One region of the Arthrobacter sp. BPSS-3 genome, then DNA from elsewhere that is predicted to be linked to it. Evidence: predicted binding sites of a transcription regulator. Region 1 holds the regulator's gene; each other region holds the start of a gene.
The links. The regulator HrcA, encoded in region 1, represses chaperone genes, less so after heat shock. The targets are predictions, from matches to a motif close to TTNGCACTCGNNNNNNNCGAGTGCNAA.

Region 1 (9,492 bases):
GAGCTCTGCCAGAGCCGCCGTGGCGTCATGGGCGGCATGGACTACCTCTCCGAGGACCGCGTCGAGATCCGCTACCGGCTCCCGCTGGCCGAGATCGTCTTCGACTTCTTCGACATCCTCAAGTCCCGCACCCGCGGCTACGGCTCGCTGGACTGGAAGGCCGACGGCGACCAGGTCGCCGACCTGGTCAAGGTCGACATCATGCTCCAGGGCGAGCAGGTGGACGCATTCAGCGCCATCACCCACCGGGATAAGGCCTACGCCTACGGTGTGATGATGACCGGCAAGCTGCGCGAACTGATCCCGCGGCAGCAGTTCGAGGTGCCCATCCAGGCCGCCATCGGCTCCCGCATCATCGCCCGCGAGAGCATCCGCGCCATCCGCAAGGACGTTCTGGCCAAGTGCTACGGCGGTGACATCACCCGAAAGCGCAAACTGCTCGAGAAGCAGAAGGAAGGCAAGAAGCGCATGAAGATGGTGGGCCGCGTCGAGGTACCGCAGGAGGCGTTCATCGCCGCCCTGACCACGGAAGAATCCAAGGACAAGGCCAAGAAGTAACCATGCCAAGCGCACTACCCCTCGGCGACCCCGCGCCGTCGGACGGGCTGCTGCCCGCCCAGGCGCTGGAGGGCGCCGGGGACCGGGCCTTCGGGCTCTACGTCCACATCCCGTTCTGCGCGGTGCGCTGCGGCTACTGCGACTTCAACACCTACACCGCCACGGAACTCGGCGGCGGGGCGTCCCAGGATGCCTACGCCGACACCGCCGTCGCGGAGGTCGGATTCGCGGCCCGCGCCCTGGCCGATTCCGGGTTGCCGGAGCGTCCGCTCAGCACCGTCTTCTTCGGCGGCGGCACCCCCACCCTCCTCCCTGCGGAAGACCTGGCCCGCATCCTGCGCGCCGCCGTTGACACCTGGGGCCTTGCCCCCGGCGCCGAGGTGACCACCGAGGCGAACCCGGACTCGGTGACCCGCGAGTCCCTTCAGCTTCTGGCCGACGCCGGCTTCACCCGGGTGTCTTTCGGGATGCAGTCCGCCGTGCCGCACGTGCTCAAGGTCCTGGACCGGACCCACACGTCCAGCCGGGTGCCCCTGGTGGTGGAGTGGGCACGGGAGGCCGGGCTGGCCGTCAGCCTCGACCTGATTTACGGCACGCCCGGCGAGTCGCTGGAGGACTGGCGCCAATCGCTGGAGACCGCCTTGTCCTACCGCCCGGACCACATCAGCGCCTACGCCCTGATCGTCGAGGAGGGCACCAAGCTCGCCACCCAGATCCGCCGCGGCGAGGTCCCGGGGATTGATGACGACGACCACGCGGCCAAGTACGAGCTGGCCGACGAACTCATTTCCGCCGCCGGGCTGGGCTGGTACGAGGTCAGCAACTGGGCGGCGACGCCGGAGCAGGCCTGCCGCCACAACCTCGCCTACTGGCGCGGGGACGACTGGTGGGGGATCGGGCCGGGGGCCCACTCGCACGTCGGCGGCGTCCGCTGGTGGAACGTCAAGCACCCCGTCGCCTACGCCGCCCGGCTGGACTCCGGCGCCTCCCCGGCGGCCGGCCGGGAAACCCTGGACTCGGAGACCCGCAATGTCGAGCGCATCATGCTCGAGGCGCGGCTGGTCTCCGGCCTGGACATCCCCAGCCTGGGCGGGCTGGAGGAAACCGGCCGGCACGCCGTCGCGGGACTGATCGCCGACGGACTCGTGGAACCGGCACAGGCCTTTCGCGGCCGGCTGGTCCTCACGCTGAAGGGCCGCCTCCTGGCCGACGCCGTCGTCCGACGGCTGCTGCCGGACTAACACTGCCGGACCAGCGAGCCGCGCACACCAGACAAAAACGGGCACGCCGGGAGAAATCCCGGGGTGCCCGTTGACGTTGTGGGAACCGGCGCTATTTGATCCAGCGCAGGTTGAACTCGTAGCGGTGCGGCTGGCCGCGGTTGACGTGGATGCCGGCCGCCACGGAGAAGCAGGCCAGCGCGATCCAGATGACCGTGGCCAGGACCGCGAACAGGTTGCCCACCACGGGGACGAACACCAGCAGGTTGGCCACCACGGCCGCGATCGTCGGCGGCAGGGTGAAGTTTAGCGCTTCCTTGGACTCCTGGGCGGTGAAGGGGCCGCGGTCCTTGAAGATCAGGTAGATCAGCAGCGACGGGATGCAGCCGAGGATGCCTCCGAAGTGCGACAGGGTGGCCCACTGACGGTCCTCGCTGGCGGTCAGGGGAAGCGCATTTGCGGGAACGCCATGGTACTGCGACTGGCCGTGACCGGCCTGGGGGTCCGTGTGTTCGCGTGCGTCTTCTGCCACGTTTCGTCCTTTGGATTGCGGTGGAGCGTTGGTACCTGTGCGGGCGCGGCCACCGTCACAACGCGGCGGCCACCGTATCAAGAATACTTGCTTGGGCGCCGACGCCCGCCACCTTGCCGGACGGGCCCTACTGTTCCGGGGCGGTGAGGAAGTCGATGACCTCCTCCACCCGGCCTAGAAGCGAGGGTTCCAGGTCGGCATAGCTGCGAACGGCGCCGAGGAGTTTCTGCCAGCCCAACCCGATGTCCTCCTTGGTGCTGTGCGGCCAGCCGAAGGCGGTCAGGATGCCGGTCTTCCAGTCCACGCCGCGGGGGATCACGGGCCAGCGTTCGATGCCCAGCACGGACGGCCGGATGGCCTGCCAGACGTCGATGTACGGGTGGCCGACGATCAGGACGTTTCCGCGGGCTCCGGGGGAGGCCATGACGGCCTCGGCGATCCGGGACTCCTTGGAGTCTGCCACCAGGTGGTCCACCAGGACGCCGAGGCGGCGGCCGGGACCCGGACGGAAGTCCTTGACCGCGGCTGCGAGATCGTCGATGCCGTGCAGGGGCTCGACGACGATGCCCTCGACCCGGAGATCGTCGCCCCAGACCTTCTCGACCAGTTCGGCGTCGTGCTTGCCCTCAACCCAGATCCGGCTGGCCTTGGCCACCTGCGCCCGCTGGACCGCCACGCGCACCGAGCCGGACGCCGTGCGTGTCCCGGTGGCCGGTCCTGCGGCCGCCCGGGGTGCCGGCGGCATCAGCCGGATGGGCCGGCCCTCCAGGAGGAAGCCGTAGCCGAGTCGGAAAGTCCGGGACTTCCCGCGCCGGTCCTCAAGGGCCACGACGTGCATGCCGCCGGACTTCTCCACCCGGGTGACGGCACCAACCCAGCCGGACTGCACGTCCTCGAGGACCATGCCGCGCTGCACCGGGACCTCGGGCAGCTGGGAAGGGGCGGGGGCGGTGAGGTCCTGCGGGCCCCAGTTCTGATAGGACATCGGTTACACACTGCTTTGCATCGGGGCGGAACTGCAACGGGGAACTGCATGGGGCCGGGGTGGTGGCCGGCCGCGCCGGGCAGTCGCCCGGCTTGCCACGGTCACGCCCGGAGCGAATCCAATGCTAACAACGCGGCCGGACATATTAGACTGGTTAGCACTGAGGCATGCCGAGTGCTAACCCCCGGGTTCTTTCGGGCGGCGGGCGCCGGTTGACGGTTGAGGCTCGATTGGAGGTGCGGCGTGAGCGAACCACGCAAACTCGAAGTGCTGCGCGCCATCGTGGAGGACTACGTCCATTCCCGTGAACCCGTGGGCTCCAAGGCGCTGGTGGAACGCCACCACCTGGGCGTCTCCAGCGCAACGATCCGCAACGACATGGCCGCGCTGGAGGACGAGGGGCTGATCACCGCCCCGCACACCAGCGCCGGCCGGATCCCCACGGACAAGGGCTACCGGCTCTTCGTGGACCGCATCTCCGCGGTCAAGCCGCTGTCCCCGGCGGAGCGGCGGTCCATCCAGGCCCTGCTGGAGGGCTCCGAAGACCTCGACGACGTCCTGGACCGGACGGTGCGCCTGCTGGCGCAACTGACCAACCAGGTGGCCGTGGTGCAGTACCCGCTGCTCAGCCGGGCCCGGGTGCGGCACATCGAGTTCGTGCTGCTGGCACCGCGAAAAGTGCTGACCGTGCTCATCGCGGACACCGGCAAGGTCGAACAGCGCGTCATCGACGTCGGCCAGGACCTTGGCGACGAGACCCTCGCCGAACTGCGGGGCGTCTTCCTCGGCCGGCTCGGCGGCACCCCGTTGAGCCTGCTCCCGCAGACTTTGCCCGACGTCGTCGACAGCACCGCCCCCGCCCGCCGCGGCGCCGCCCAGGCGCTGGCCCGCGGACTGGAGGCGCTGGCCGCCAGCAGCCGCGAGGAGCGGATGGTGATGGCCGGCACGGCCAACCTCGCCCGCTCCAACGTTGACTTCCCGCTGAGCATCGGTCCCGTCCTCGAGGCCCTCGAGGAGCAGGTGGTCATGCTCCGGCTGCTCTCGGACATGGCCGAGGACCCCCGCGGCGTGACCGTCAGCATCGGCCGGGAGAACCCCTACGACGGGCTCTCCGAGGCCTCCGTGGTGGCCACCGGGTACGGCCCCGACGCCACCGCCAAGGTGGGCATCCTCGGCCCCACCCGGATGGATTACCCCACCACCATGGCCGCCGTCCGCGCGGTGGCCCGCTACCTTTCACGGATCCTCGGGCCCTGACCGGCCGGATCCACCACCAGGCTTGTCGCCCAGCACCGGCAGTACAAAAAGGAAGAGATACACACTTTGAGCAGCCACTACGACGTTCTTGGAGTCTCCCGCGAAGCAACAGGCGAGGAAATCAAGAAGGCCTACCGCAAACTCGCGCGGACCCTGCACCCGGACGTCAACCCGGGCGAGGACGCGTCCGAGCGCTTCAAGGCGGTCACCCACGCCTACGAGGTGCTCTCCGACCCGCAGAAGCGCCGCGTCTACGACACCACCGGCAACGAGAACGGCACGGACAACGGCTTCGGCGGCGGCAGCTACGCCGGCCAGGGCTTCGCGTTCCAGGACATCTTCGAAACCTTCTTCGGCGGCGCCGCCGGAGCCGGCGGCCCGGCCTCCCGCGTCCGCCGCGGCCAGGACGCGCTGATCAGCGTCCGGATCGAGCTGCGCGACGCCGTCTTCGGCGTCAACAAGAAGCTCGAGGTGGACACCGCCGTCACCTGCCCCACCTGTGAGGGCTCCTGCTGCCGCGAGGGCAGCCACCCCGAACGCTGCGACATTTGCGGCGGCAGCGGCCAGGTCCAGCGCCCGGTCCGCTCCATCCTGGGCCAGGTCATGACCACCGCCCCGTGCGGCAGCTGCGAGGGCTTCGGCACCGTCATCAAGGACCCCTGCAATGAGTGCGCCGGCCAGGGCCGGATCCGCAGCCGTCGGTCCCTGACCGTCAAGGTCCCCGCCGGCGTCGCCACCGGCACCCGGATCCAGCTCTCCGGCCAGGGCGAGGCCGGCCCGGCGGGCGGCCCCTCCGGCGACCTGTACGTGGAGATCCGGGTCAACAACGACGCGACCTTCGTCCGCGAGGGCGACGACCTGCACGCCAGCCTCACCATTCCGATGACGGCCGCGGCCCTCGGCACCGAGCTGACCCTGGACACCTTCGACGGGCAGCAGGAGATCGACGTTAAGAGCGGCACCCAGTCCGGCGAGGTCATCACCCTGCGCGGGCTCGGCGTCACCCACCTGCGCGGCTACGGCCGCGGCGACCTCAAGGTGCACCTCCAGGTGGAGACCCCCGCCAAGCTCGACGCCGCCCAGGAGGACCTCATGCGCCAGCTGGCCAAGCTCCGCGGCGAGCAGTTCACCGAGGGCAAGCTGGCCGCCAGCGGCGGGGTCTTCGCCAAGCTGCGGGACCGCCTCGGTAACCTGTAGCGGTGAGCAACCCGGTCTTCTTCACCCCCGCCGGAACCCTGGACAACCAGGCCCCCGGTTCCACCTTCGTGCTGGACGGCGCCGAGGCGCGGCATGCCGTCACGGTCAAGCGCCTCGCTGCTGGGGAGCAGGTGGACATCGCCGACGGCGCCGGCCGCCGGATCACCGGCACGGTCACCGCCGCCGGGCCCCAGGAGCTGACGCTCGAGTGCACCGCGGTCAACGACGAGCCGCGTCCCGCGGTGCGGCTGGTGCTGGTGCAGGCCCTGGCGAAGGGTGACCGGGACGAACTCGCGGCCGAGACCGCGACGGAGCTGGGGATCGACGCCGTCGTCCCGTGGCAGGCCGAACGGTCGATCGTCCGCTGGAAGCCCGAACGCGCCGCGAAGGCGCACGCCAAGTGGCAGTCCGTGGTGACGGCGGCGGCGAAACAGGCCCGCAGGGCCTGGATCCCCGAGGTTCGCGCCGCGGTGGACGGCGGCTCGCTGCAGGCGGCCGTCGCCGCCACGGTGACTTCCGGCGGCCTCGCCGTCATCCTGCACGAAGACGCCGTCCGGCCGCTGCGCCGGGTGCTGGCCGACTGGCAGGAGAGCGTTAATAGCGCGGACGACGGCGCGGCGCCGCGCGAGGTGCTGCTGATCGTGGGACCGGAGGGCGGGATCAGCCCGCGGGAGGTCACCCGGCTCTGTGATGCCGGGGCCGTGACCGCGCTGTTGGGGCACCACGTGCTGCGGTCCTCCACCGCCGGGCCCGCGGCCACCGTGCTGGCCAGCGACATCCTGGGCCGCTGGTAGCGGCTACCCGGCAGGCTGCTTAGCGGTGTTTTAGGTGGTCAATTAACCGGGCTATTTGACGGTGCTATTGGACCGGGCTACTTAACCGTGAAGCCGCGGGTGTCGACGTTGAGGTCGGTGGCCTTGCCGTTCGCGTCCACCTGGGACACCCGCGCCTCGTAGCTGCCCGGTCCCAGGTTCAGGGTGAAGCTGAACAGCCCCGACTGCTGCGCGTCTGCCGCCGCGGTCATCATGCCGCTCTGGTACGGGGTCTTGGCGTTGCCGTCGACCTTCTGGATCTCCCAGCGGAGCTTCCCGCCCGGCGAGGTGCTGCGGCCGGAGATCTTTACCGCGCCGTCGGCCACGGTGGTGCCCTCCTGCGGGTCGATGATCCACACCGGCGCCACCATGCCGGCGCTGCGGGAGGTGGGTGCGCCCAGCCGGACCCGGTTGAACGCGACGTAGTCGGTGTGGCCGTCCACAAGGATGACCACCTGGATCTGCTGCCCGGAGTCCGTCAGCCCGGCGCTGGCCGCGGCGGCGGTGGCCGTGTAGACCAGCTGCTGGATGGCGCGCTCGGCCATGTCGGCGTCGAGGTTGCTGTTGAACGCGTCGGAGGACACGTCCACCGTGATGGTGTTCTTGCCGGAGATCGACGTGGCGAGCTTGCGCGGATTCTGCCACGGGGTGAAGAAGTCAGGGTCCAGCGGCTTCTGGGACATCATCACCCGCAACGCGCGGGTCACGGGGTTGTCGTCCTCGGAGACGTCCCGGAATTCGCGGTAGAGGAAGACGTTGTTGTTGCTGCGGCCGATCCAGTACACCGGGGCCTTGTTGGAGGCCTGCGCGGATTCCAGCGGGGCGCTCGTGGCGGTGGTCCCGTCCGCGGGTCCCGGCACCGTCTGGGTGGGGGAGCCGGCATCGGTGATGTCCTGCCGGGGGTTGGCGACGCAACCGGAGAGCACCAGGGAAGCGGGCAGCACGACCAGCAGCAGGCCGCGGCGCATGCGCCGTGCCGCCGTCGCGGTCCTCGTGCCCTGACTGCTGGCGCCCTTGATGCCGATTGCGGTGCTCCCTCTCGCGGTGGTCGTTGATGTGCGGGCCGTCGCCGGCCGGGACCGATAGGCCCAATCCAGCATGGCACAGGGGGGGTGCCCGCCGGCGGGGAAGCGGGGCACCCGAACAAACTGCAACGGGAACGATATGAGGCCGATATGAAGTTGATACCTAAAGCCGGCTAACGGCTGCCGCCACGGCGTCGACGGGACGTCGAACAGGGCGTCGGGCGGGCCACCGGAAGGCGCCGTGGAAGCGGCCGGTGGCGACGGCGGCCCTGCGTTGGGGCGCCCCGTCCGGCCGGGCCTGGAGCGCGGCACGGCGGCGGTCTCCTGACGTAAGATGGGAGGACCGCCGGACCCGGCGACGCCGCACCTCACGGCGGCCAGACGGGAGCGGCGGCGACGGAGCATATTCGAGCTGGAGGGAACCAGAGGCCCGCGGGCCATCACCATGACTGAAGCAGCCAACGGCAAGGCCCGGACCACCGCGGGCGAACGCACCACCGGGGAATTTCCCCACTCCATCCCAGGCGTGCGGACGGAGGTCGTGGTCTTCGAGAACTCGGGCCAGATGGTGCAGTCGCTGGGCAGCCACGACGAGGCGCTGCGCTTCATCGAATCCCAGTACCCCGGCGTCGACTTCCACGTCCGCGGAAACGAACTCTCCATCAGCGGCCCGCCGGCGGACGTCCCCCGGATCATGCGGCTCCTGAACGAGGTGCGCGGCCTGGTGGCCCGCGGCACGGTCATCACCCCGGCCGTCCTGCAGCAGCTCGTCTCCATGCTCCGCAGCCAGTCGCTGCAGAACCCGGTGGAGGTGCTGACCACCAACATCCTCTCCAGCCGCGGCAAGACCATCCGGCCCAAGACGCTGAACCAGAAGAACTACGTGGACGCCATCGACGCGAACACCGTGATCTTCGGCATCGGTCCCGCCGGCACGGGCAAGACCTACCTGGCCATGGCCAAGGCCGTGCAGGCGCTGCAGCAGAAGGAAGTCAGCCGGATCATCCTCACCCGCCCCGCCGTCGAGGCCGGTGAGCGGCTCGGCTTCCTGCCCGGAACGCTGAGCGACAAGATCGATCCCTACCTGCGGCCGCTCTACGACGCGCTGCACGACATGATGGACCCGGAGTCCATCCCGCGCCTGATGGCCGCGGGCACCATCGAGGTGGCCCCGCTGGCCTACATGCGCGGCCGGACCCTGAACGACGCCTTCATCATCCTGGACGAGGCCCAGAACACGACGCCGGAGCAGATGAAGATGTTCCTCACCCGCCTGGGCTTCGGCTCCAAGATGGTGGTCACCGGCGACATCACCCAGGTGGACCTGCCGTTTGGCACCCGGTCCGGCCTGCGGATCGTCGAGGACATCCTGCAGGGCATCGAGGACGTCAACTTTTCCGTCCTGGACGCCGCCGACGTCGTCCGGCACCGGCTGGTGGGCGACATCGTCAACGCCTACAGCGTCTGGGACGAAACACAACGAAACCGGGTCAAGCACTCCGTCGCCCGGGACAACCGGGGAGAACACGCATGAGCATCGAGGTCAACAACGAATCCGGCATCGCCGTCGACGAGGCCGAACTGGTGGCGCTGGCCCGGTACGTCTTCGAACGGCTCTTCATCCACCCGCAGGCGGAGCTGTCCATCCTCCTGGTGGACGAGCCCGCAATGGAAAAGCTGCACATCGAACTGATGGACGAGCCGGGTTCCACCGACGTGCTCTCCGTCCCGATGGACGAGCTGACCCCCGGCACCCCGGACAAGCCCACCCCGCAGGGCATGCTCGGTGACATCGCCATCTGCCCGCAGGTGGCCGAGATCCAGGCCCAGAACGCCGGCCACTCCACCCAGGACGAGATGCTGCTGCTCACCACGCACGGCATCCTGCACCTGCTCGGCTTCGACC
Region 2 (9,492 bases), on a different contig from region 1:
GTACGAAACCGTCGTGCGTCAGTTCCCGCTGGATGGCCTCGATGGTGCCGATCACCCGCGGATCGTCCGGCGGCAGGAAGCCCACCCGCGGGATGAGCAGCAGGCTGGCGTCCAGTTCCGGCCGGCCATAGGACTGGACGAAGGTGTTGCGTTCGGCGTCGAACCCGTTGGCCATGACGTCTGCGTGGATCCGGTCCCGGAGGTCCTCCCAGCGGTCGGCGGGGCCGGGCAGGTGGAAGTCGCGCACGCCCTTGACCATCCGGTCCGCCGCCACCCAGGCCATCACCTTGGAGTGGGTGAAGTGCCGGCGCGGTCCGCGCATCTCCCAGAGTCCGTTGTCCGGCTGGTCCCAGGCCGTCTCGAGGTGCTCCATCAGGGCCACCTGGACATCCCAGGACTCGTCGGGATGCTGCAGCAGGGCCGAGCGGGTCAGCGCCAGCCCGTCCAGCACCTCGCCCCAGACGTCCAGCTGCAGCTGCCCGGCGGCGGCGTTGCCGACCCGGACCGGCGTCGATTTCTCGTAGCCGGCCAGCCAGTCGAGGGTCAGTTCCGGCAGCCGGCGTTCGCCGTGCAGGCCGTACATGATCTGCAGGTCCGCGGGGTCTCCGGCGACGGCGCGCAGCAGCCAGTCCCGCCACGCCCCGGCCTCCTCGGAGTAGCCGGACGCCAGCAGCGCCTGCAGCGTCAGGGTCGCATCCCGCAGCCAGCAGTACCGGTAGTCCCAGTTGCGTTCGCCGCCGAGTTCCTCCGGCAGGGACGTGGTCACGGCGGCAACGATCCCGCCGGTCGGGGCGAAGGTGAGGGCCTTGAGCGTGATCAGCGAGCGCAGCACGGGCTCCCGGTACGGGCCGGTGATCCGGCACCGGTCCGCCCACTGCAGCCAGAAGGATTCGGTGGCCTCCAACACCGCCTCCGGGTCCACCTTCCGCGGCCGGCCCAGGTGGCTCGGGGACCAGGTGAGGACGAACGGGATCCGCTGGCCGGCCTTGACGGTGAAATCGGAGACGGTCTGCAGGTGCTCGCCGCGCAGCGGGGCGTCGGTGACGAGGTAGGCGGCGTCGGGCCCGGCGATCGCGTGGATGCCGTGCTCGTCGTGGCGGACCCACGGGATGATGTTGCCGTAGTCGAACCGGAGCGCCAGCTGGCCGCGCATCCGGACACTGCCGCGGATGCCCACCACGATCCGGACGATGTCCGCGGCGCCGTCGCGCGGGGACATGAAGTCGATGACCTTGGCCTTGCCCTCCGGGGTTTCCCACTCGGTCTCGAGGATGAGGGTGTTCTTGCGGTACTTCCGGCGGGTACATTCGCCGCCCCCGGCCGGTGCGAGCAGCCAGCGGCCGGCCTCCGGGGTGTCCAGCAGGGCGCTGAAGCAGGCCGGCGAGTCGAACTGCGGCAGGCAGAGCCAGTCGATCGAACCCTCGGTGCTGATCAGGGCGGCGGTGTGCAGGTCGCCGACCATTGCATAATCCTCGATGCGTGCCATGGCTCTTAGCGTGCCATACGGGCCTGGGCTAGGATCCCTCCCATGCCGGAGGATCAGCCAGGGCAGGCGCGGCCTCCGCGCGGGACGGCCCACATCGGGACCAGCGGTTGGAGCTACGACCACTGGGCGGGCGTATTCTACCCGCCCGGGCTGCCCGCGGCCAAGCGGCTGGCCTACTACGCCGCCCGTCTCGACACGGTTGAGCTGAACGCGAGCTTCTACCACTGGCCGCGGGAGAGCTCGTTCGCCGGCTGGCGGGAGCGGCTCCCGGAAGGGTTCGTCCTGTCCGTCAAGGCACCGCGGGGCCTGACCCACGGCAGGAAGCTCTACGGGCCGGAGGCGTGGACGGAGCGGATCGTCCGCGGATGGCACGAGCTGGGCGAGCGGCGGGGTGTGCTGCTGGTCCAGTTGCCCCCGGACCTGGAACGCGACGACGCGCGGCTGGAGTACTTCCTCGCGGCGCTGCCCGGGTGGATCCGGGTGAGCGTGGAGTTCAGGCACCCCAGCTGGGACCATCCGGAGGTGTACGCCCTGCTGGAGCGCCATGCCGCGGCGTACTGCGTGATGAGCGGCGCCGGCCTGCCCTGCATCCTGCGCGCCACCGCGCCGTTCGTCTACGTCCGGCTGCACGGCCCGGACCCGGACCGGCTGTACGCCGGCTCCTACCCGGACGACGACCTCCGCTGGTGGGCGGCGCGGATTGGCGAGTGGCTGGACGCCGGGCGGGACGTCTACGTCTACTTCAACAACGACGGCGGCGGGCACGCGGTGCGCAACGCCCTGTCGTTGCGGGATCTGCTGGGGCCGCCCTGACGCTGTGGGAGAGTGGTGTCATGGAAATGGCGCCCCAACAACCCGCCCCCAGGTCCGCCCCGTCAGCCAGTCAGGCGCTGCGGCTCGCGCACGTGGTCTCGGATTCGGTAAACCACCTGCGCCTGAAGGCTGCGCGCCGCTGGAAGTTCTCGCCGCAGACCATCGCCTACCAGGGGTACGGCTCCACCGAATGGGTCCGGGTCCTGGCCCGGGTGCTGCTGACCAGCAAACCGGCACCCGGCAGCCGGGCCGAGCAGGTGGCACTCAACGGGAACCAAAACATCCGCGGCTGGCGCGCGTTCACCTCGGTGCCGATCCAGTTCGTCGAGGTGGAGATCGAGATCGGCGGCGTCACGACGACGGTCCACGCCGACCGCGGCGGGATCGTGGACACCGTGATCCCCGTGCGGCTCGAACCGGGCTGGCACACCGCCACGATCCACGCCGAGGGCACCGAGCCCGCTGAGGCCCGGATTTATGTCATTTCCCCGGACACCACGCTGGGCATCGTCTCCGATATCGACGACACGATCATGGTCACCGCCCTCCCCCGCCCGTTCCTGGCGCTGTGGAACACCTTCGTTTTGAACGAACGCGCCCGGATGGCCACCCCGGGCATGGCCGTGCTGATGGACCGGCTGATGGTGGAGTACCCGGAGGCGCCGGTGATCTACCTGTCCACCGGGCCGTGGAACGCGGCGCCCACCCTGGCCCGGTTCATGACCCGCAATCTCTACCCGCAGGGGACGCTGCTGCTCACCGACTGGGGCCTGACCCACGACCGCTGGTTCCGCAGCGGCCAGGACCACAAGCGCCGGAACCTGGAACTGCTGGCCACCGAGTTCCCCAACATGCGCTGGCTGCTTTTCGGCGACAACGGCCAGCACGATGAGGAGATCTACTCGGACTTCGTGCGGGAGCACGCCAGCCAGGTGGCGGCGATCGGGATCCGGCAGCTCTCCGCCGGTGAGGCGGTGCTGGCCGGCGGCCACTCGGGCAGCGGCGATCACAGCGCGTCCGGGGTGCCGTGGATCTACTCTCCCGACGGCGCCGGAATGGTCAAGCGCCTGCAGGAACTCAACCTGCTCTAGCCGGCCGCCGGCGCGGTTTCCGCCGGGCCGGCTTCGGCCGGTGCGGATTCCTTCGGGCTGGTTTCGGCCGGCGTGCTTGCCGCCGCCCGCCGGGCCGCCATGACCTCGCGGAGCCAGTGGAACGAGGCCTTGGGCGTGCGCTCCATGGTGTCCCGGTTCACGTGCAGCAGGCCGAACTGCTGGTGGTAGCCCGCGGACCATTCGAAGTTGTCCAGCAGGGACCACACGTAGTAGCCGCGCAGGTCGATCGATTCCGCCGAACCGCCCGGGGAGGTCGCCTCGATGGCCGCCTCGATGTGCTCGGCGAGGTAGCGCACGCGACGCTCGTCCGGCACGATCAGCCGGCCTTCGGCGTCGTGGATTTCCAGGTCCTGGAAGCTGGCGCCGCCCTCGGTGATGTAGACCGGCGGCAGGTTGGGGTAGCGCTCGGCCATCTCGGCCAGCGCCACGGCCATGTAGTCGGGCTTGATCGGCCAGCCGTAGGCGGTGAGCTCGGTGTCCGGGAAGCTCTCGACGTGGAACGGCGTCGCTCCCCCGCCGCCGTTCAGGTCGTTGCCCATGGCCTCCGCCATGCCCTCCGGCACGGTGCCCTCGCCGGGGCCGGCCGCGACCCGGGTGGGCATGTAGTAGTTCAGCCCATAGAAGTCCAGGGGCTGCGAGATGAGCTCCATGTCCTCCTTGGAGGGGCTGAAGGAGGAGAAGAAGGTGGCGGCACGGATGGCGTCCGGGTATTTGCCCAGCAGGACGGGATCGGCGTAGAGCCGGTTCTGCCCCATGTCCATGATGCCGGCGCTGACCTTGTCCAGGGGGTTGATGGACGCCGGGACCATCGGCGAATAGACGTTGGTCATGCCGATCCCGCCCGGGACCTTGGCGGCCCGGAGGGCCTGCAGCGCCAGGCCGTGGCCGAGGAGCTGGTGGTGGACGCTGGGCAGGGCCTTGAGCATGTGCGATTCGCCGGGGGCGTGGACGCCCAGCATGTACCCGTTGGCGCTGACCGTGGCGGGTTCGTTGATGGTGACCCACCGTGCCACGCGGTCACCGTAGGCCGCGGCCGCGATCTCGGCGAACTCGCCCAGGCGGTACGCGGTGTCCCGGTTCATCCAGCCGCCGGCCTCGTCCAGTTCCAGCGGGGTGTCCCAGTGGTAGAGGGTGGCCATCGGGGCGATTCCGTTGGCCAGCAGCAGGTCGATCAGCCGGTCATAGAAGTCCAGGCCCTTGGGGTTGACCGGGCCGCTGCCGCCGGGCTGGATGCGCGGCCAGGAGAGCGAGAACCGGTAGGAGTCGATGCCCAGGTCCTTCATCAGCGCGACGTCTTCGGGCATCCGGTGGTAGTGGTCGCAGGCCATGACCGGGCTGTGGTCGTCCACGATCGCGCCCGGCACCGCGGCGAAGACATCCCAGCCGGATTTGCCCCGGCCGTCCTCGTCCAGCGCGCCTTCGATCTGGAACGCGGCCGTGGCCACGCCCATGGTGAACCCTGCGGGCAGGATGGCGGCCAGATCGCGGGCGGAAGCTTTCATCGGTGGTTCCCCTATGCAGTTGCGCTGGTGATTGATTGATCTTAGGCCCGGAGCGGGGCGCTTCCTAAACCCCAGGCCCGAGCCGCCGTGCCGCGGCCGGCCGCCGCCCGGAGTGCAGGTTCAGTAGTGCACGCCGTCGGGGCCGAACAGGAACTCCTTCGCGTGCGTCACGGCCTTCTTGAACGCGTCATTGCGCAGGGTGAGCAGCTGCTCGGCGTCGTCCGCCGCGGGCTCCAGGTAGGCGGTGAAGCCGGGGCGCAGGACCCAGATGTCGCCCGCCGGGGGCAGGTAGAAGACCCCGAACGAGCGGTGCTGGCTGTCCTCGGCGGCCCAGATCGGCACCACCGCCAGCGCCGCGCCGGTGTCGACGTTGATCCACTGGGCGCGCGGCAGGGGAAGTTCGTGCGCCTCCGGGTCAAGGAACGGTGCCGTGCCCTCGCCCCAGCGTTCCTCGAAGCGTTCGTGGAAGGCGGGAATCAGGTGTGAATCGTATTGCCGCCATGCGCTCATGGCTGCCCTCCTCTTATCCAGCTGTGGTGGGGGTGCAGGGTCCCGGCGGCCGCGGGTCACCACGGTCCGCGTTCCCAGCGCACCGGGGTGACCCGGACCAGCGGCTGCGTCGCATGCCGCCGCACCGGGATGTCCCGGCCGGCGGCGCGCTCGAAGCCATCGGTCCGCCCGTAGGCCGGGTCGTAATTGACCCGGGATTCCGGGTGGCGGAGCACGGCGAAGGCCTCAAGGACCCGGCGCACGTCCTCCCCTCCCGGCGCCCCGACGTCGGGGTGCAGGCTACGCAGCAGCGCCCGGTACCGGCGCCGGATGTCAGCGCCGGTGGCATCCGGCCCGACGCCCAGCGCCGCATACAGACCCCGCGGGTCACGGTTCACGGCCCCTCCTTCGGACGGCACCTTTCGACTGCTACTTGGGGACGGCGGGGACCCGGCGCCCGAGGGCACCGGATCCCGCCCCAAACCGGCAGCAATGCCGCCGGCGCTACTTGGCGATCTCGTGCATGCTGTCCTGGCTGTGCGTGATCTCAATCTTGCGCGCCTTGGCCTTTTCCAGGACCGGGATGCGCAGGGTCAGCACGCCGTCGGTGTAGCTCGCCTTGATGTTTTCCGTGTCCAGCGAATCGCCCAGGATCAGTTGGCGGCTGAAGACGCCGCGGGGCCGCTCCGAAGCGATCATCTCGACGTTCGGCTGGGTCGGGTCACGGCGTTCGGCCCGGACGGTCAGGACGTTCCGTTCGATGTCGAGGTCCACCGAGTCGACGTTGACGCCGGGGAGATCGAAGGCGGCGACGAATTCGCCGTCCTCCTGCCAGGCGTCCATCGGCATCGCGGCAGGCCGCGCCGTGGTTCCGAAGACCTGCTGGGTCAGCCGGTCCAGTTCACGGAACGGGTCCGTACGCATCAACATCATTTCCCACTCCTTCATCCGAGAGTCCTTCAGGTTTTCGGGCTATCCGCCGCCCCTCCCACCTATGGATTATCTATGGTGGCGGATATAGTTTTTTTATAGCACCGGCGTGAAACTGGTGCAAGAGGATTTTCCGGCGCCGCGGCGGCGTCGACCCGAAGGAGGGCAGCATGGCGCAACGGGGGGACGACGTGGGGGTCTACGCGATTTCGGTGGTGGCCGGCCTCGTGGGCACGGGGCAGCAGAACATCCGGCTGTACGAGCGCAAGGGCCTGTTGACGCCCGACCGCACGGCGGGCGGCACCCGGCAATACAGCGAGACGGATCTTGCCGTGCTGCGGCGGATTGGTGAGCTGCTGGCGGAGGGCCTGAACCTGGCCGGCGTCGCCAAGGTGCTGGAGCTGGAGGCCGCCAACGCCGGGCTTCGCCGGGAGCTTGAGCGGCGCAAGGAGGCGCAGCGGCGCGCGGCCCGCTAGAGGAGCGGCGCGCCGTCGGGGGCCTACTCCGCGGCGGCTTCCTTCTTGGAGAGCTCGCCGGTGACCGGCTCGCCCGGGATGCGGACGGTCCGCCACGTATCGAGCAGTATGACCGCGCCCAGGATCACGAAGGAGATGGACAGCGAGGCCAGTGCGTCGGTGGTCCAGTGATACCCCAGGTACAGCCGGCTGAGCGCGGCGAAGACAATGCCGATCCCGGCGACGGTGAAACCGACGACGGCGGCCCGCGGGTTCCGGCGCCGCGAGAAGACCAGGAAGCTGGTGATCAGCAGGAAGTCGCAGGCGCCCAGGACGTGGCCGGAGGGGAAGGAGAAGGTGGCGTCGGCGCCGAAGAGCATCAGGTCCACCGGGGGGCGGTGGCGTTCGACGGCGTGGCCGATCAGCTGGGCCAGGATGACGCCTGTCAGCATGGCGCCGGCCAGCACCATGGGGCGCCATGCGTGCTTTGCCAGCAGGCCCCAGGCGACGGTCACCACCAGGATGATGATGGGCAGGCCGATCGGGCCGAAGACGATCGCAAGGATGATCATGATGGTGGTGGCGGGCTCGCCGCGCAGGGCCACCAGGCCGGAGCGGATCGGCTCGTCCACCACGCTGATGCCGGTGTGGGTCAGGACGCTGATCAGGATGAAGGTGAACAGCGCGGCGCCGACGACCATGAGGATGGCGCCGGTGCGGTAGAGCCTGCGGCGGTCCTCGGGCTCCATGTACCGCTCTTCGACGACGAACTTGTCGTGGAAGACCCGCCACCAGCCCGGGCGTTCTCCTGATTGGTCTTGCGCCATTGCCCGCGTCCGCCTTTTCACTCCGTGGCCATTAATGTTCAGGGAAGATTATCCCGGTTTGCTGGGAGCCGGGCTCTTGACGGCGCCGGACCCCGGGAAAATGCTCCGGCGCGCCGCCCGCGTGGTGATTTGACTCACATTTAACCCAGAGGCTAATCTCACTTCAGCCGTGGTCCGCACGGTGACACAGCGGGGTGAAATGGTGCGCAGGGGACGCTCCGGGAGAGGCAGTTCCGATGACCACAGCCAACGAGTGCATTGAGATCCAGGTGGACAGCCGGCGGCTGCTGGACGAGCGGCTCAACGACGCGGTCCAGGGCCTGCAGCGGGTGGCCATGCTCACCGGCACCCACGGCATCCTGTTGACCCGCCACAAGCCCGGCCACTACACCGCGGCGCTCTCGGACCAGGTCCCCTTCGGCATGACCCGGGAACTGATCCACTAGGCCCGCCCGACGGCGCAGACCGGAATACCGGCGCGCCGCACCATCCACAGACCAGGCCCCGGCCGGCTGAGCCTCGACTCGCCGCCCGGGGCCTTCTGTGCGTTGTCAGCTCCTGGGACGCCCGGCCCTGTGATGCCGGGCGACGCCGGCCCCGCCCGGCCCCCGGCACTGCCGGTCACCAGTCGTGGACGGTCCCGTCGACCAGGCGGTTGTAGGGCAGGTAGGCCTGCTGGTAGGGGTACGCGGCGGCGGCTTCCTCGTTGAATTCCACTCCCAGTCCGGGCTCCTCCCCCGGGTGCAGGTAGCCGTCGGTGAAGGTCATCGACTGTTCGAAGACCTCGTTGGTGGCCGCCGAGTGCTGCATGTACTCCTGGATGCCGTAATTGTGGATGGCCAGGCCCACGTGCAGCTGTGCGGCGAAGCCCACCGGGGAGATGTCCGTGGGGCCGTGGAAGCCGGACTTGACCTGGTACTGGGCGGCGAAGTCCATCACCTTCTTCAGCGGGCTGATGCCGCCGAAGTGGGTGGAGGCGGCCCGCACGTAGTCGATCAGCTGTTCCTTGATCAGGGCCTGGAAGTCGTAAACGGTGTTGAAGACCTCGCCGATCGCCAGCGGGGTGGTGGTGTGCTGCCGCACCAGCCGCAGCGCCTCCTGGTTCTCGGCCGGGGTGCAGTCCTCCAGCCAGAAGAGGTCGTAGGGTTCCAGAGCCTTGCCCAGCTTGGCGGCCTGGATGGGCGTCATGCGGTGATGGCCGTCGTGCAGCAGCGGCAGTTCCGGGCCGAACTCGTTCCGGACCGCTTCGAAAACGGTCGGGAGGTGTCGCAGGTAGGCGCGGGTGTCCCAGTCCTCCTCCTGCGGGAACGCGCCGCGCCCGGCCGGTTCGTAGTCGTACCGCTCACCGGAGGCCTGGGCCTGCGCAGCCACCCCATAGACGGCCTTGATCCCGGGGACCGCGGTCTGGATCCGGATGGACTTGTAGCCCAGCTCCAGGTGTTCGCGGACCGAGTCGAACAGGGAGGGCAGGTCCGAGCCCGAGGCGTGGCCGTAGGCGCGGAGCCCGTTGCGGGAGGCGCCACCGAGCAGCTGGTAGACGGGCATCCCGGCGAGCTTGCCCTTGATGTCCCAGAGCGCCATGTCGACGGCGGCGATCGCGGCCATGGTGACCGGGCCGCGGCGCCAGTAGGAGCTGCGGTAGAGGAACTGCCAGGTGTCCTCGATCCGGTGCGGGTCCTTGCCGATCAGCAGCTGGGCGACGTGTTCCTTCAAGTACGCGGCGACGGCCAGTTCGCGGCCGTTGAGGGTGGCGTCCCCGATGCCGGTCACCCCGTCCTCCGTGGTGATCCGGAGGGTCACGAAGTTCCGGGACGGGCTGGTGACGAAGACGTCGGCGGCAATGATTTTCATGGGTGGAGCGGTCCTTTCGCGGCGGAC
Region 3 (9,492 bases), on a different contig from region 1:
CTGATGAGTACCACCGTCGAGGCCAAGTCCCAGGTCCGCGTCCGGGACTTCGGGTACTACCAGCGCTTCTGGACCAACTTCCTCAAGCGCGGCCAGGGCCGTCTCTTGTTCGTCTACGAAAACGGTGTCCCGTCCGTGGGTGCCTTCGTCATCAACTACGGCCGCAAGGGAACGTACAAGGACGGCGGCTCCCTGCAGCAGCGCGGCCAGTACGGCGACTCCCACCTGGTCCAGTGGACCGCCATCAACCAGCTGAAAGAGCTCGGCTGCACCGAGTACGACTTCTGCGGCACCCCGCCGAGCGACAAGCTCAAGGACACGTCCAACCCCTTCCACGGCCTGGGCCTGTTCAAGACCAGCTTCAGCAAGACCGTCACGGACTTCGTCGGCTGCTACGACCAGGTCCTCAGCCCGTTGAAGTACAAGGCCTGGACGGCAGCGGGGGAGCGGGTTGCCCGCCAGCTCTACACGCGCCGCACCGGCCAGCAGTTCTACTAGACCGCCCAGCAAGGTGAAGTGAGATGGCCGGGATGAATAAGACCCCCGAGGGCCGCCGCGGACCGCAGACGGACGGCCTGCCCCGCACCGAACCGATGTCGGCCATGCAGGTGCGGCAGAACGCCGCCGCCCGGCGCATGCTCCGCCGCCTGGTCCAGGGGGAGAACCCTCCGACGGCGCCGCTGAGCATCGTGGACCGGCTCGCCGGCAGCCCCTACGCGAACCCGATGATCCAGGTCGGCGGCGTGGACGCGTCCGCCAGGAAAACCATCGACTTCGCACTCAAGCTCGCGGAATCGATGTTCCGATACGGCGCCGGCGCCCTCGAGGTGGAGACCAGCATCATCGCGGTGACCGCCGCCCTGGGGTTGAAGAACATCGAGGTGGACATCACCAACCAGTCGGTGGCAATCAACTACGCCCCGAAGGACCAGACGCCGCTCTCGCTGTTGCGCGTGGTCCGGTCCTGGACCAACAACTATGCCGGCCTCGCCGAGGTGCACCAGCTGGTGACCGACATCGTCGCCGGCGGGGTGGGCCGCGAGGAGGCCGCCCGGCGCCTCGAGGAGATCACTCACAGCGCCAAGCCGTTCCCGCGCTGGATGGTCACCGTGGCCTTCGGCGTCTTCTCCGCCGTCTTCGTGGCGGTACTCGGCGGCGGCATTGCGGCGTCCGGGATCGCGTTCCTGTCCAACCTCCTGGTCAGCCTCCTGGCCCGGCAGCTGGGCCGCTGGCGTACCCCGGACTTCTTCATCACCGCCTCCTGCTCCTTCGTGGTGACCATCATCGCCCTGCTGCTCTGGCGGTTCGGGAGCCCGGTGGGGATCACCATCGCCCCGGCGATCGTGGTGGTGGGCGGCATCCTGCTGCTGCTGCCCACGGGACGCCTCGTGTCCTCGGTGCAGGATGCCATCAACGGCTTCCCCGTCACCGCCGCCGGCCGGTTCCTCTCCACCATGCTGACCTTCGGCGCCCTGGTTTCCGGTATCGCCGTCGGCTTCGTGGTGGGGGCGATGACGGGCATGCAGTCCATCGACGTAACCGAAACATTCCCGCCAAGGTATCCGCTCTGGGTGCTGGTGCCGCTGGTGGCGATCGCCGTCGTCGCGATCGGCGTGACGGAGCAGACCTCCGCGAAGCTGCTGCTGCCGACGGCGGCGGTCGGCGTCGTCGGCCACCTCGTGCTGATCGGCGGCACGGAACTGGGCATCGGGCCGCGTTTCGCCCCGGCCCTCGCCGCCGTCGTCATCGGCCTGCTGGCCCGGGTGGTGGCGCTCCGGATGGGCGCCCCGCAGCTGGTGGTGGCCGTGCCCGCCGCGCTGATCCTGCTGCCCGGCCTGACCATATTCCGGTCCATGTATGTCTTGACCATCGAGGAGCAGGAAATCCTCATGGGTGCCGGCGGGATGCTCAACGCCGGCGCCATCGTGCTGGGCGTAGCCGCGGGCATCGTCCTCGGCGACACGCTCGCCCGGCCGCTGACCCGCAGCCTGGCCAGCAACGAACGGCGCCGGGCCCGCCGCCGCTAGGCCGTCCCCGCCCGGCGGCAGCGGCCGGCGCCCGCGCCAGCGCTCGTCAGCGGGCTGCCGGGGCAATCAGATCTTGCCGATGGGGAGTTTCTTCTCGGCCTGGAAGTCGTCCTCCACCCGGCCGCGGGCCCAGTAGCCGGAGAGGGAGACCTGCCCGCGTTCCAGCCCCCGCTGGGTGAAGAACACCTCCCGCAGGGCTTTCATGGCGCCCCGCTCGCCGTGCGCGAAGACCGAGACGCGTCCCTCCAGCCAGTCGGCGGACCCGACGGCGTCAGCCAGGCGGCGCTCGTCGCCTGCGCACCCTTCGTTTCCGCGGAAAAGCCAGCGCAGTTCGACGCCGGCGGGGGCGGCCAGGGCCAGGACGTCCGCCGCGGAGCCCACCTCCAGGAAGGCCAGACCGCGGGCATCGCGGGGGAGAACCGCCAAGGCCGCGCCGATGGCGGGCAGCGCCGATTCGTCCCCGGCGAAGAGGTGCCAGTCCGCCTCCGGATCCGGGTTGTAGCCGCCGCCCGGGCCGGTGAAGATCAGGGCGTCCCCGTGACGCGCGGACGCGGCCCAGGGCCCGGCGAGCCCCTCATCCCCGTGGATCACGAAGTCGATGGCCAGCTCCTGCGCCGCCTCGTCCACCCAGCGGACCGTGTAGGTGCGGGTGTAGGGCCACTGCTCCCGGGGATGGGTCTCACGGACGGCCCACAGATCCAGCGGCTGGGGGTAGTCCACGCCGGGCTGCGGGAAAGCGATCTTCACGTAGCGGTCCACGTACGCGTTGTTGCGGTAGTCCGCGAAGCCGGGGCCGCCGGCGATGATCCGAACCATGTGCGGTGAAAGCTGCTCGCGCCGCAGCACCGTCAGGGTGGTCTGGGGCCGGGAGTTCCGGTTGGCGGAGGTGGCGGCGGGTACAGAAGTCATGCGGCTAAGCCTAGCCAACCAGGCCGCGCCAGGGCGCCGGGACCGCCGTCCCAGGACAGACGGGACAGAGGGGCGGCGCCGGGGTCCGGGGGAGGCTCAGGGAAAGCTTAGGGCAGCGGAGGCAGTTCCCAGTCGACCGGCGCCGCGCCCTGGGCGGCCAGCAGCTCGTTGGCCCGGCTGAACGGCCGGGATCCGAAGAATCCCCGGGCAGCCGAGAGCGGGCTTGGGTGCGGGCTGCTGACGACGGCGGTCCCACCGAGCAGTGGCCGGACGGACTCCGCATCCTTGCCCCACAGGATGGCGACCAGCGGGACCGGCCCGCCCTGGGGGTCCGTGCGGTCCGCCACGGCGCGGATTGCGGCGGCTGTGACCGCCTCCCATCCCTTGTTCCGGTGCGATCCGGCGGCGCCGGCGCGCACGCTGAGCGCCCGGTTCAGCAGGAGCACTCCCTGCCCCGTCCAGCGGCTCAGGTCGCCGTGGATCCGCGGCGGCAGGCCCAGGTCGGCGTCGAGTTCCTTGTAGATATTGGCCAGGCTGCGGGGGAGGGGGCGGGTGTGGCCCTCGACGGCAAAGGACAGCCCGATCGGGTGGCCGGGGGTGGGGTAGGGGTCCTGGCCCACGATCAGCACTTTGACGCCGGCGAGCGGCTGCTGGAAAGCCCGGAGCAGCCGGTCCGGAGCCGGCAGCACCTGGCGGCCTGCCGCGGCCTCAGCGGCGACGAACTCCAGGGCCCGGCGCAGCTGCGGCTCCACGGGTTCCAGGGCGGCAGCCCAGTCCGGGGCCACCAGCTCGCCCAGCGGGCGCCGGACCAGCGCGGCGAAACCGCCGCCGCCGTCGTCGGAGCCCTGCGGCACCCCAACGGTTGGGTCGGAAACGGCATCCAGGGGAAACAGCGCTTCGGTCTGCGGGAATTCGCTCACCCCCTCATTCTGGCAGGCGCGCGAGGCGGCGTTTCGGGCCGGCGATCCGGGCAGACCTCCGGCGCGGCACGGCGCCGACCGAATGACAGGGCTGTTATTCGCCCGTAGCATTGGGGAGGAATCCACAACAGCGAGCAGGGAGTGAGCCGTGGCCGAAGCAGTGCCTGACAACGCGACGGCGGACGAGGTTCCGGTCGACGCAGGCCACGGGGAAGCCGGACCGGACGAGTCCGGGCTGAGCAGCCGCGAGAAGGAAATGCTGGCCCTCGAACGGCAGTGGTGGAAGTACGCCGGGGCCAAGGAACAGGCCGTCCGGGAGCTCTTCGACCTGTCCGCCACGCACTATTACCAGATCCTCAACGCCCTCATCGACACCGAGGCCGCGCTGGCCCATGACCCGATGCTGGTGAAGCGATTGCGTAGACTACGTACGTCACGACAACGTGCCCGCACGGCCCGGCGCCTGGGTTCGGACGCCTGAACCCGCCGGGTACGCCCCGGGCAGAACGCGGCTCCGGAGTCCCGGAATCTGCACCGGTTCCGGCTGCGGACCACTAGAAATCAGCAAGGACAGCGCTTCACCATGACCAGATACCCACGGGATGAATTTGACCGGGTCCCGGAGACCTCCACGCGCCAAGGGGTTCACCGCACCGTCGCGGCCGCCAGGTCCCGCGGACTGGCACCCATCCTGTCGGTAGGAGCGTTCGCCCTGGCCGTCGGCCTGGTGGCCTTCCTGCTGCTGCCCCGGCTGGGCTTTGGTCCCGCCGGCGGAACGGCGATGGCCGCGGATAAGAGCAGCGCCACGGCCGCCGCGTCCGCCACCGCGCAGCCCACCGCGGCCCCGACCGCGCAGCCGACAACGTCGCCCACCAGCGACCCGGGCAGTACGGTGGCTGCCGCTTCCTCCGGCACCACTCCGGCCCCGACGGCAACCGCGGCCGCCGTCGACAAGACGCAGCCGGTGGCGGTCTACAACGGGACGACGACGGCGGGCCTCGCCGGCCGTGTCGGCAGCACGGTCACCTCCGACGGGTGGGTCCTGGGCCCGCTCGGCAACTGGACCGGCCCGCGGCAGCAGACCTCCGTGGTCTACTACAACGGCGCCGCGCAGAAGGCCAATGCGCAGGAACTCGCCGCCCTGCTGGGAATCGCCACCCTGGTCGATTCGGCCGATTTCAAGATGCCCCTGGTCGTCGTCCTGGGCCCCGGCTACCGCTGACCCGGTTGCTGGCCGGGCCGGTTACGCCTGCATAACGTTCCGGCCGACCCCGTGACGCGCGGACCGGCGCGCCCGGGACCGGCGGGTACAGTGGCCGGAGTTCATGACCGCTCCGCGGCGCACAGCGAGGTGCACCGCGGCCAAGCTAGCTGAAAGTGTGGGAACGATGGCTCTGGGCACCGTCAAGTGGTTCAACGCGGAGAAGGGCTACGGCTTCATCACCGTGGACGGCTCGGGCATCGACGTCTTCGTCCATTGGTCAGCCATCGCCGGCGAGGGCTACCGTGCACTGGCCGAGGGCCAGCGGGTGGAACTTGAGGTCGGCGAAGGCGAAAAGGGCCCCCAGGCCGAGAGCGTCAGGCCCGCCTAGTGGCCCGTCCTGACTCAACGCCGACCGCCGCGGCTCAGACCACCGTTGGCCGGCCCACTGCCAGCCGACCCACTGCCGGCCGTCGCACGGCCGGCCGACCCACTGCCGGCCAACGAACGGCCGGCAGCGCCGCCGTCGTCGTGTCCACGCTTCTTGCCTCCGCCCTGGCCCTCACCGGGTGCTCCGGCGCCACCGGCAACGCCCGGACGGACGCCGCCGAGGCCAGCGGCGACGGAACCCTGCGCATCGGCGTGCTGCTGGACAACACCGGGGACCAGAGTTTCCTCAACGCACCGCAGCTGGCCGCGGTCAAACTCGCCGTGAAGGAGATCAACGCCGCTGGCGGCCACAAGGGGAAGCCCGTGGAACTGATCCCCGAAACGATCAGTTCCGACACCGCTGCCCAGGCCAAGGCCCTCGTGGCGGCCAAGGCCGACGTCGTCATCGGCCCCACGGATTCCAGCCACGCCGCCGCCGCGATTGACGTGCTCTCCCACGCCAAAATCGCCATGATCTCCCCGGCGAACGCCGCACCGGGACTCAGCAGCTACCGGAGCGGCGGCTACTACTTCCGCACCGCCGCCGCCGACGTCGCCCAGGCCTTCATCCTGGTCAAGCTCGCCAAGGACGGCGGCGCCAAGACGGTCGCCGTCCTGCACGAGGCAGGAAGCTACGGCAAGGAGGTGTCCGTGGCGGTTGCCGCCGCGGCGAAGTCCGCCGGTCTCGGCACGCCCATCGACGCCGAATTCCCGGCCGGCCAGGCACAACAGGCCGCAGCCGCGGCCAAGGCCGCCGCGCCCGACGCCGTCGTCCTCATCGCCCGGCAGGGTGCGCAGGGCGCCATCGCCGAACTTAACAACGCCGGACTCGCGGGGAAGAAACTGGTGCTCTCCGACGGCGCCGTGGGCCAGTACGGTCAGGGCCTGGGCTCCCACGCCCTGGACGGTGCCCGCGGAGTGCTCCCCGGCACGTTCCCCAGCGCGCAGTTCCAGGCGGGCCTGGTCGGCATCGATCCCGGGCTCAAGGACATGACCTTCGCCGCTGAGGCCTACGACGCCGTCAACCTCGCCGCCATCGCCGCCGCCGCGGCGCAGGACGACGCCGGTACCTCCATCGCCTCCCGGCTCATCGCCGTCTCCGGCGGGAACGCCGCGGGCGCGCAGGGCTCCGCCGGCGGAGAGGCCGCCGACTGCCACACGTACAAGGAGTGCCTCGACGCCCTCCACGCAGGCAAGCGCCCCAACTACGAGGGCCAGTCCGGGCCCGTGAACTTCGACAGCAACGGGGACGTGACTGCCGCGGCCTACATGGTTTACACCTACGGGCCGGACAACACGGCGAAGATGACCGGCAGCGAAACGGCCCGCAGCGGCGGGTCCTGATCGCCCTCGGCGAAGCGTCCCGCGGGGACAGGCCCCGGAGCGCGAAGCCTTCTTGCACTCTCCCCGGGGGAGTGCTAATTATGGAGTTAGCACTCCCGCTCATCGACTGCTAACGCCGGGCCCCGGTCCGGGTACAGCATCGGTGCCGCGGGAGCAAAGGAAACACCTGGCTGGGTGAGATCCCGGTTCGGCTGCATACAGAGGCTGCCGGGCAGGTATCGTCCGTCGCGGGCACCGACGCCAAGGTTCATTCTTTAACGACTGTCCCGAAAGGACTACTGCCGTTATGGCCAAGATCATTGCATTTGATGAAGAGGCACGCCGCGGTCTTGAGCGGGGTCTGAACATCCTCGCCGACGCCGTCAAGGTCACCCTCGGCCCGCGTGGACGCAACGTCGTCCTCGAGAAGAAGTGGGGCGCCCCCACGATCACCAACGATGGTGTTTCCATCGCCAAGGAGATCGAGCTGGACGACCCGTACGAGAAGATCGGCGCCGAGCTGGTCAAGGAAGTTGCCAAGAAGACGGACGACGTCGCCGGCGACGGTACCACCACCGCCACCGTGCTGGCCCAGGCCCTGGTCAAGGAAGGCCTGCGCAACGTCGCGGCCGGCGCTGACCCGCTGTCCCTCAAGCGCGGCATCGAGAAGGCTGTCGATGCCGTCACCGCCGAGCTCCTGGCCTCCGCCAAGGAAATCGAGACCAAGGAAGAGATCGCCGCCACCGCGTCCATCTCCGCCGGCGACAACGAGATCGGTGCCCTCATTGCCGAGGCCCTGGACAAGGTCGGCAAGGAAGGCGTCATCACGGTCGAGGAGTCCAACACCTTCGGCCTCGAGCTGGAGCTCACCGAAGGCATGCGCTTCGACAAGGGCTACATCTCCGCCTACTTCGTCACCGACGCCGAGCGCCAGGAAACGGTCCTCGAGGACCCGTACATCCTGATCGTCAACTCCAAGATCTCCAACGTCAAGGAACTGGTTGCTGTCCTCGAGAAGGTCATGCAGTCCAACAAGCCGCTGCTGATCATCGCCGAAGACATCGAGGGCGAGGCCCTGGCCACCCTGATCGTCAACAAGATCCGCGGCACCTTCAAGTCCGTCGCCGTCAAGGCTCCGGGCTTCGGCGACCGCCGCAAGGCCCAGCTGGCCGACATCGCCATCCTCACCGGTGGCCAGGTCATCTCCGAGGAAGTCGGCCTCAAGCTTGAGACCGCCGGCCTGGAGCTGCTCGGCAAGGCCCGCAAGGTTGTTGTCACCAAGGACGAGACCACCATCGTCGAAGGTGCCGGCGACGCCGACCAGATCGCCGGCCGCGTGTCCCAGATCCGCGCCGAGATCGAGAACTCCGACTCCGACTACGACCGCGAGAAGCTGCAGGAGCGCCTGGCCAAGCTGGCCGGCGGCGTTGCAGTCATCAAGGCCGGTGCCGCAACCGAGGTCGAGCTCAAGGAACGCAAGCACCGCATCGAGGACGCCGTCCGCAACGCGAAGGCTGCCGTTGAAGAGGGCATCGTCGCCGGCGGTGGCGTGGCCCTGATCCAGGCCGGCGCCAAGGCGTTCGCCAACCTGCAGCTCTCGGGCGACGAGGCTACCGGTGCGAACATCGTCCGCGTTGCCATCGACGCTCCGCTGAAGCAGATCGCCTTCAACGCCGGCCTCGAGCCGGGCGTTGTGGTGGACAAGGTCCGCGGCCTCGCCGCCGGCCACGGCCTGAACGCCGCCACCGGCGAATACGTCGACCTGCTAGCTGCCGGCATCAACGACCCGGTGAAGGTCACCCGCTCTGCCCTGCAGAACGCGGCCTCCATCGCCGGCCTGTTCCTCACCACCGAGGCCGTCGTGGCCGACAAGCCGGAGAAGAACGCTCCGGCCATGGGCGGCGGCGACGACATGGGCGGTATGGGCGGTATGGGCGGCTTCTAGCCACCCGGCCACCCGGCCCACCCCGGCCGGCAGTCCGCTGCCGGCCCCGGTACAACGACGACGGCGGTCCCACCTTATGGTGGGGCCGCCGCCGGCGTTTAAGCCGCCCGCGCCGGGCGTGAGAGAGCAGCGAAGCCGGGGAGGTCTGGCAGGATGGTGCAGTGACGATTACAGCTGCGGCCGACGGTTCGGCCCTTGGAAACCCCGGTCCGGCCGGATGGGCCTGGTACGTGAATGACAACTGCTGGCACGCCGGCGGCTGGCCGCACGGCACCAACAACCAGGGCGAGCTGATGGCCGTGCTGGACCTCTTCCGCTCCACGGCCCACCTCGCCGACGAGGAGCTGCACATCCTCTGCGACAGCCAGTACGTCATCAACTCGGTCACCAAGTGGATGCCGGGCTGGAAGCGGAAGGGCTGGAAGAAGTCCGACGGCAAACCCGTGCTCAATGTGGACCTCCTGAAGGACATTGACCGGGCCCTGGTCGGCCGCAAATACCGGTTCGAGTGGGTCCGCGGCCACGCCGGCCACGAACTCAACGAGGCCGCTGACGACCGTGCCCGCGGCGCCGCCATGGCCTACCAGCAGGGTGTCGCCGTCCGGCAAGGCCCCGGCTTCGTCCGCCCCGGCACCCCCGCGGCCCCGCAAACAACCGCCCCGGCGACCGCCCAGGCCCCGGCAACTGGCTCCGGCCGCCCAACCACGCCGCCCCCGGCGACGGCTGCTCCGGCCGCCG

Region 2: the regulator HrcA is predicted to act here: its motif matches at 6,431-6,457, upstream of ACFVY3_RS00470 (Hsp20/alpha crystallin family protein).
Region 3: the regulator HrcA is predicted to act here: its motif matches at 6,917-6,943, upstream of groL (chaperonin GroEL).

Annotation. Positions count from the first base shown of each region.
Region 1 covers NZ_JBIMMV010000002.1:490,345-499,836, forward strand. The annotation lists gene lepA (translation elongation factor 4) at 1-558, shown strand, start outside; gene hemW (radical SAM family heme chaperone HemW) at 561-1,799, shown strand; gene ACFVY3_RS05320 (DUF4870 domain-containing protein) at 1,891-2,310, opposite strand; gene ACFVY3_RS05325 (DUF3097 domain-containing protein) at 2,438-3,295, opposite strand; gene hrcA (heat-inducible transcriptional repressor HrcA) at 3,539-4,552, shown strand; gene dnaJ (molecular chaperone DnaJ) at 4,619-5,749, shown strand; gene ACFVY3_RS05340 (16S rRNA (uracil(1498)-N(3))-methyltransferase) at 5,752-6,543, shown strand; gene ACFVY3_RS05345 (GerMN domain-containing protein) at 6,621-7,529, opposite strand; gene ACFVY3_RS05350 (PhoH family protein) at 8,032-9,120, shown strand; gene ybeY (rRNA maturation RNase YbeY) at 9,117-9,492, shown strand, end outside.
Region 2 covers NZ_JBIMMV010000001.1:90,205-99,696, reverse strand. The annotation lists gene ACFVY3_RS00500 (glycoside hydrolase family 15 protein) at 1-1,486, opposite strand, end outside; gene ACFVY3_RS00495 (DUF72 domain-containing protein) at 1,529-2,299, shown strand; gene ACFVY3_RS00490 (App1 family protein) at 2,320-3,390, shown strand; gene ACFVY3_RS00485 (GH1 family beta-glucosidase) at 3,387-4,913, opposite strand; gene ACFVY3_RS00480 (hypothetical protein) at 5,034-5,423, opposite strand; gene ACFVY3_RS00475 (J domain-containing protein) at 5,480-5,800, opposite strand; gene ACFVY3_RS00470 (Hsp20/alpha crystallin family protein) at 5,907-6,332, opposite strand; gene ACFVY3_RS00465 (MerR family transcriptional regulator) at 6,503-6,808, shown strand; gene ACFVY3_RS00460 (phosphatase PAP2 family protein) at 6,832-7,614, opposite strand; gene ACFVY3_RS00455 (hypothetical protein) at 7,851-8,060, shown strand; gene manD (D-mannonate dehydratase ManD) at 8,236-9,465, opposite strand.
Region 3 covers NZ_JBIMMV010000007.1:153,992-163,483, reverse strand. The annotation lists gene ACFVY3_RS12425 (lipid II:glycine glycyltransferase FemX) at 1-498, shown strand, start outside; gene ACFVY3_RS12420 (threonine/serine exporter ThrE family protein) at 531-2,027, shown strand; gene ACFVY3_RS12415 (siderophore-interacting protein) at 2,094-2,936, opposite strand; gene ACFVY3_RS12410 (uracil-DNA glycosylase) at 3,044-3,856, opposite strand; gene ACFVY3_RS12405 (DUF3263 domain-containing protein) at 4,092-4,337, shown strand; gene ACFVY3_RS12400 (LytR C-terminal domain-containing protein) at 4,440-5,078, shown strand; gene ACFVY3_RS12395 (cold-shock protein) at 5,245-5,448, shown strand; gene ACFVY3_RS12390 (ABC transporter substrate-binding protein) at 5,589-6,830, shown strand; gene groL (chaperonin GroEL) at 7,117-8,754, shown strand; gene ACFVY3_RS12380 (RNase H family protein) at 8,916-9,492, shown strand, end outside.